3 regions of the Lentzea miocenica genome follow, and region 3 is predicted to be linked to each of the others. Evidence: riboswitches for the same ligand, from Rfam matches in the RefSeq annotation. Region 3 holds a riboswitch; each other region holds the start of a gene.
The links. Region 3 has a riboswitch for S-adenosylmethionine ahead of thrC (threonine synthase). Riboswitches for the same ligand answer to the same signal wherever they lie in the genome.

Region 1 (2,257 bases), on a different contig from region 3:
AGCGCGTTCCTCGTGCGACCCGGCCTGCCTGACCAGGCGGCCCACGATCACGTGCGCGCAGAACGCGCCGTCGCGCACGCCGACGCCGTACTCCGCGGACAGCGCCGCCGCGAGGAAGCCCGCGTCGAAGCCGGAGATCGTGAAGCTGACGACGCCCACCTTGTCGGCGTCGCTCAGGATGGCCAGCTCGCGGAAGCCGGGGATCGTGCGCAGGCCGTCCTGCAGACGCGTCAGCAGCTCCTGCTCGTGCGCGATCGTCTGCTCCCAGTGCCGCGACAGGATCTCGCAGGCCGCGGCCAGCGCGTGCACGCCGACGACGTTCGGGCTGCCGGCCTCGTGCCGCTCGGGCACCGCGGACCAGGCCACGCCGAGCCGGTCGCCGTGGTCGGTCACCTTGGACGTCGCGCCGCCGCCGACCAGGTACGGCTGGGCCTGCTGCAACCAGTCGGCGCGGCCCACCAGCACGCCGGCACCGAACGGCGCGTAGATCTTGTGGCCGGAGAACGCGATGTAGTCGACGCCCAGCTCACGGACGTTGATCGGGCGGTGCGGGGCGAGCTGCGCGGCGTCGAGCGCGATCCGCGCACCGTGCCGGCGGGCGACCTTCGCGAGCTCCGCGACCGGCCACAGCTCCCCCGTGACGTTGGACGCCCCGGTGACGATCACGAGCCGAGGGCCGACCGGGGCGGCGGCCAACGCCCGGTCCAGCGCGACAACCGCGGCGCCGGACGAGGACGGAGCGGGGACGCGCTGAACGTTCGGGCCGCGCCACGGCAGCAGAGCCGCGTGGTGCTCACTGTCGAACAGGACGACGGCGGTGTTCTTGGGAACGCTGCGCGCCAACAGGTTCAGCGAATCGGTGGTGTTGCGGGTGAAGACGACGGCGTCGGAGGAGTGCGCCCCGACGAACTTGCGGATGCGGTCGCGGGCCTGCTCGTAGACGCGGGTCGAGACCTGGGAGGCGAACCCGGCGCCGCGGTGCACGCTGGCGTACCAGGGCAGCAGCTCGTCGACGGCGTCGCGCACCTCCTGCAGACAGGGCGCGCTGGCCGCGTGGTCGAGGTTGGCGTAGCTGACGCGCTCTCCGGTGACGAGCGGAACGCGCAGGTCAGCGCCGACGACAGCCGGAACAGCCGTGGTAACCGTGTTCGGGGTGATCGCGAGCGTCATCGAGCTGCCTCCGAGGCCAGGGGCCTTCGTGGAGGCCCGCGCTTGACCGGCGCCCTACGCGCCGGACCAGGTCCTCACCAAGGGCACCCCACCGCGGTAGGAGGGTTGCCGGCCAGCAAGCTTGGGCTTGACGCTGGCTCTCATGACCTGCCGACGACGTTAGCGGAGGGTGACCGCCTCGTCGACACCCGATCACATGCTGAGAAGCCTCGGAGACCGACTAATCGCCGGTCTCACCCTTCCACCGGGCGTAACGACCAGCGCGGTCCACGGCCCGTATGCGCCGCTCAGCGGCGTCGCGCGCTTCCTCGGTGGTGACGATGAGCAACTGGTCGTCGGTGTTCAGCCGGGTCGTCGGTTGTGGCGTGAAACTCTTCCCACCACGGACCACCAGGCTCACCGTGGCGCCGACCGGCAGCCGCAACTCGGTCATGTAGACGCCGTGCAGCTTCGACCCGCGCAGGATGTGCACCTGCAGCAACTCGGCGCCCAGCTCGTCCAACGGCGACGAGTCGACCTGCACCTCCTGCGCCTCCCCCGTGCGCACCAGCCCGAGGCGCCGCGCGAGGAACGGCAGCGTCGTGCCCTGCACCACGGTCAGCACGATGACCAGCACGAACACCGCGTCGACCAGCTCGCGCGCGCCCTCGACACCCTGGATCAACGGGATCAGCGCGAACACGATCGGCACCGCGCCGCGCAGTCCCGACCAGGAGAGGAACGCCTGTTCCCGCCACGGGACCTTGAACGGCAGCGAAGCGAGCAGCACGGACAGCGGCCTGGCCACGAACGTCACCACCACGCCCGCGATCAGCGCGGGCACCAGCACGTCGAGCAGCCGCGACGGCGAGGCGTAGAGGCCCAGTAAAACGAAGAGCCCGATCTGGGCGAGCCAGCCGAGACCCTCTGCGAACGAGAGGGTGTCGGCGCGGTGCGGCAGGCGGGCGTTGCCCAGAACGAGTGCGGCCACGTAGGTGGCGAGGAATCCGGACGCGTGCGCGAGATCGCCGGCGGTGTAGGCCATCACGCACACCGCCACGGTGGCGAGCGGGTACAGACCGGTGGAGGGCAACGCCGCCCGTCTCAG
Region 2 (2,257 bases), on a different contig from region 3:
GTGAGCGCGACGAGCAGCACGATGAACGGCATCGAGCGGCCCAGATCGGTGACGAAGCTCAGAACGCGGTGCACCGCGACGTTCGGCCGCAGCCCACCTTTGGCGGTGAGCTGCAGCCAGACTCCTACGGGAACTCCGAAAACAGTGGCGATAACAGTGGAAACGCCGACCATGTACAGCGTTTCCCCAGTGGCCTCGACGAGGAAGCTGACGACGTCGGACCAGGGTGTTGCAGACCTCACGCAGCTACTCCCTGCGGGCCCTTCAGGGACCTCTGCACCGAGCCGCCGGCCTCGCCGATCCACTCCAGAGCGGAGTCCGAGCGCTCGCCGTTCAGGCCGAGGCGGAACCGCGCGACCGGGGTCTCGCCCAGCCGCGTGAGGCCACCGCCGACGATGTTCAGCTCGACACCGAACCGGTGCGCGGCCTCGGGCAGCAACGCGCCGACCGCGGCGAACCCGACGAGCACGACGTCCGCGACGCGGTCGTAGCTGCTCTCGTTGATCGGGTTCAGGTCGACGGCGGGCAGCAGCGCACTGCTCGTGCGGCTCGCGGCGTCGTTGACCAGGTCGAGAACCTTGCCGTGCTCGACGACGCGGCCCTGCTCCAGCACAGCGACGTCATCGCAGATCTTGCGGACCACGCCCATGTCGTGCGTGACGACGAGAACGGTCACACCCAGCTCAGCGCGCGCACGGTCGAGCACCGTCAACACGGAACCGGTGGTCTCCGGGTCCAACGCGGACGTGGGCTCGTCAGCGAGCAGCACCGACGGGTTCGCGGCGAGCGCACGCGCCACAGCGATGCGCTGACGCTGCCCACCGGACAGCTGGTCGGGGTAGGAGGCGGCCTTGTCGGTCAGCCCGACGAGGTCCAGCAGCTCGCCCACACGGGTGCGGCGCTGCGGTCCGGGCACGCCCGCACTTTCGAGCGGCAACGCGATGTTGCCCGCGGCCGTGCGCTGCCGGAGGAGCGAATCCCCTTGCGGCACAACGCCGATCTGCCGACGAGCGGCCCGGAGAGCCGACCCGTCGAGGCTGGTGATGTCCGTGCCGTCGACGCGGATCGCCCCCGAGTCGGGACGCTCCAGCAGCGCAACGCAGCGCGCGAGCGTCGACTTGCCGGCCCCGCTCGGGCCGACGACGCCGAGCACGGTGCCCGCTTCGACGTCGAGGGTCACGCCGTTCAGGGCGTTGACACCCTGGAAGGACTTGGTGAGGTTTTCGACAGTGATCACATCTGCTCCACGGCTGCGCGCGACGACACACAGCCCGTTTTTGACGGACGTGCGCTGTCGGGGTCTGCTCAGGTGTGCGCCACTCGGTGACTGAGTGCGCGTCAAAGGACTTTTAGAAGGCGCCTTAGACGAGGTGGCGACGACATGCAGAAGCGGTGCGACGGCACTGGTCGACAACTCGACGGCGCGTCAGCATTCGCGTGGTACCCATGTGATCCTCCATCGGTCCTGGCGTTAGCACCTGCCCGCATCCAGCGGGTGGTTGCTGCGACGTCGTAGAGCCAGGTCTCTCAGTCGCTCCGGATGGCACTTAGCAGTCAACCGGACAGACGTCCGGTTGCGCAAGCCAGATTCCGATTCGTTCGACAGATCACACTGATGGCCGAAGGATCCCCGGCCTAGGCCTCGGCAATCCGGATGAAGTCGATCACGCTCAACTGCTCACCCCGAGCCTGAGGATCAACCCCGGCCTTCTGAAGCAGCTCGTCGATGTTCTGCGTGTTGCCGGCCCACCCCTTGAGCGCAGCCCTGAGCGTCTTCCGCCGCTGCGCGAACGCCGCGTCGACAACCCCGAACAACCGCTTCCGATCCACAGTGGACAACGGCTTTTCCCGCCGCTGAAAGGCAACCAGCCCAGAATCGACGTTGGGCGCAGGCCAGAACACGTTCTTGCCGATCGCGCCGGCCTTCCGCGCCTCCGCGTACCAGGCGAGCTTCACACTGGGCACGCCGTAGATCTTGTTGCCGGGCTTGGCCGCCATCCGGTCCGCCACCTCGGCCTGCACCATCACGAGCCCCTTCTCCAGGGTGGGCAGCTCGCTCAACAGGTGCAGCACCACCGGCACCGCGACGTTGTACGGCAGGTTGGCAACGATCGCGGTGGGCTGAACGGGCAGATCCGCCGCAGTCACCTTCATCGCGTCCATGAGGACCACATGAAGCTTCCCGGCGTTCCCCGGATCCATCTCACCAACGGTCTGCGGCAGCCGCTCGGCCAGCGGCGGGTCGATCTCCACGGCC
Region 3 (2,257 bases):
CCACGCGGCTCGGGGACGCACGCGCGTCCCCGAGCCGGAAGGAGGTGATTAACCCAGTGCCTTGATGACGGCCTCGGCCGTCGGCGGGACCGTCGCGCGCGGGCCGATCGTGTCGCCGAGCGCGTCGAGGGTCTTGAGGCCGTCGCCGGTGATCAGCAGCACGGTCTCGGCGTCCGGGTCGAGCTGGCCCGACTCGATCAGCTTCTTCGCCGTCGCCACGGTCACGCCGCCGGCGGTCTCGGCGAAGATGCCCTCGGTGCGGGCGAGGAGCTTGATGCCCTCGACGACCTCTTCGTCAGTCACGTCCTCGATGGCGCCGTTGGTGCGGCGCACCGCGTCGAGCACGTAGGGGCCGTCGGCCGGGGCGCCGATCGCCAGCGAGCGGGCGATGGTGTCCGGGCGGACCGGGCGGATGACGTCGTGGCCCGCCTTGAACGCGGTGGAGATCGGGGAGCAGCCGGTGGCCTGCGCGCCGAACACCTTGTACGGGGTGGCCTCGACGAGGTCGAGCTGGCCGAGTTCGCGGAACGACTTGTCGACCTTGGTGAGCTGCGAGCCGGAGGCGATCGGCACGACGATCTGGTCCGGCAGGCGCCAGCCGAGCTGTTCGGCGACCTCGTAGCCGAGCGTCTTCGAGCCCTCCGCGTAGTACGGGCGGACGTTGACGTTCACGAACGCCCAGTCCTCGTTCTCCGCGGCGAGCTCCTGGGCGAGGCGGTTCACGTCGTCGTAGTTGCCGTCGACGGCGATCAGGGCGCCTTCGTAGACGGCGCTCATGAGGATCTTGGCGCGTTCGAGATTGGAGGGAACGAGAACGACCGACTTCCAGCCCGCGCGGGCGGCGGCCGCGGCGACGGCGTTCGCCAGGTTGCCGGTGGACGGGCAGGCCAGCACCTTGAAGCCGAGTTCGCGGGCCGCGGCGAGCGCGACGCCGACCACGCGGTCCTTGAAGGAGTGGGTGGGGTTGCCGGTGTCGTCCTTCACCCAGATCTTGCGCACGCCCAGGGCTTTGGCCAGGTTGTGGGCCTCGACCAGGCGGGTGCCGCCGGGGTCGGTGTTCGGGTGCTGTTCCACAGTGGACGGAACAGGGAGGAGGCCGCGGTAGCGCCAGATTGACCTGGGGCCGGCTTCGATGTCCTCGCGCCGGATCTTCCCGAAGTCGTAGGCCACTTCCAGCGGCCCGAAACACTCGAGACAGGCGTACTCAGGAGCGAGAGGGGTTTCATTCCCACATTCCCGGCACAGCAGTGCCCGGGCAGGGCCGAGGTCGAACTTGGTGCTCGTGGGCACAGTGACAGCAGTCATCGCGAGGTATCTCCTCATCTTTCCCGCGAAATCGAACGGGTCGGAATTGGCACCGTGATCGTCTGCGCATGACTCTGTGCATGGCTCTGCACATAGCGCTGACGCCGGTTGCCGGGGCTTCGTCGGGCCGTTCCCTCTGCCCCTCTGGATGAGCGGTGTTCAGTTGTGGCCATCAAGCTACGGCACCGGTCCGTTGCTCAGCCACCGACGTCCACGATTCGAGACGTGGGAAGATGCGGAGCGTGAGCGCACCGGAGTCACTGCACCTCGTCATCGGCGAGGAGGAGTTGCTGGTCGAACGTGCTGTTCGAGCGGCTCTCGACGCAGCACGCAAGGTCGATTCGACCGCCGATCTGACCCGTGTGCAGGTGACTGATCTCACGGCTCCGGAGCTGGCCGAACTGGTGAGCCCGTCGCTGTTCGCGGAGGGTCGCGTGATCGTTCTGCAGAACACGCAGGACATCGGCAAGGAGGTCGCCGACACGGTGCTCTCCTACCTCAAGACGCCCGCGGACGGCGTCACGCTCGTCGTCCTGCACACGGGCGGTGGTCGCAGCAAGGCGGCCAAGGACCTGCCGGGACAGCTGAAGAAGGCCGGTGCCGCGGTCACCGAGTGCGCCAAGATCACCAAGGCCGCTGAGCGCGAGGCGTTCGTGCGCAACGAGGTGCGGCAGGCGGGCGGCAAGATCGACTCCGAGGCCGTCGCCACGCTCATCGACGCAGTGGGCACGAACCTGCGTGAGCTCGCCGCGGCGTCGTCGCAGCTCGTGTCGGACACCGACGGCAAGGTGACGGTCGACGAGATCCGCCGTTACCACCAGGGCAAGGCCGAAGTGACCGGGTTCGCGGTCGCCGAGAAGGCCGTGACCGGTGATCGGGCCGGTGCCATGGAGGCGTTGCGCTGGGCCATGCAGCTCGGTGTGCCGCACGTGCTGGTCGCGGACGCGCTGGC

Region 1: another riboswitch for S-adenosylmethionine. It lies ahead of SK803_RS29720 (aminotransferase class V-fold PLP-dependent enzyme); the one in region 3 lies ahead of thrC (threonine synthase).
Region 2: another riboswitch for S-adenosylmethionine. It lies ahead of SK803_RS31495 (methionine ABC transporter ATP-binding protein); the one in region 3 lies ahead of thrC (threonine synthase).

Annotation. Positions count from the first base shown of each region.
Region 1 is NZ_JAXAVW010000027.1:14,810-17,066, reverse strand. It holds gene SK803_RS29720 (aminotransferase class V-fold PLP-dependent enzyme) at 1-1,170, opposite strand, end outside; SAM riboswitch class IV at 1,204-1,318, opposite strand; gene SK803_RS29715 (potassium/proton antiporter) at 1,391-2,257, opposite strand, start outside.
Region 2 is NZ_JAXAVW010000029.1:78,770-81,026, reverse strand. It holds gene SK803_RS31500 (methionine ABC transporter permease) at 1-242, opposite strand, end outside; gene SK803_RS31495 (methionine ABC transporter ATP-binding protein) at 239-1,237, opposite strand; SAM riboswitch class I at 1,454-1,547, opposite strand; gene rsmA (16S rRNA (adenine(1518)-N(6)/adenine(1519)-N(6))-dimethyltransferase RsmA) at 1,636-2,257, opposite strand, start outside.
Region 3 is NZ_JAXAVW010000018.1:181,131-183,387, forward strand. It holds gene thrC (threonine synthase) at 49-1,305, opposite strand; SAM riboswitch class I at 1,317-1,460, opposite strand; gene holA (DNA polymerase III subunit delta) at 1,539-2,257, shown strand, end outside.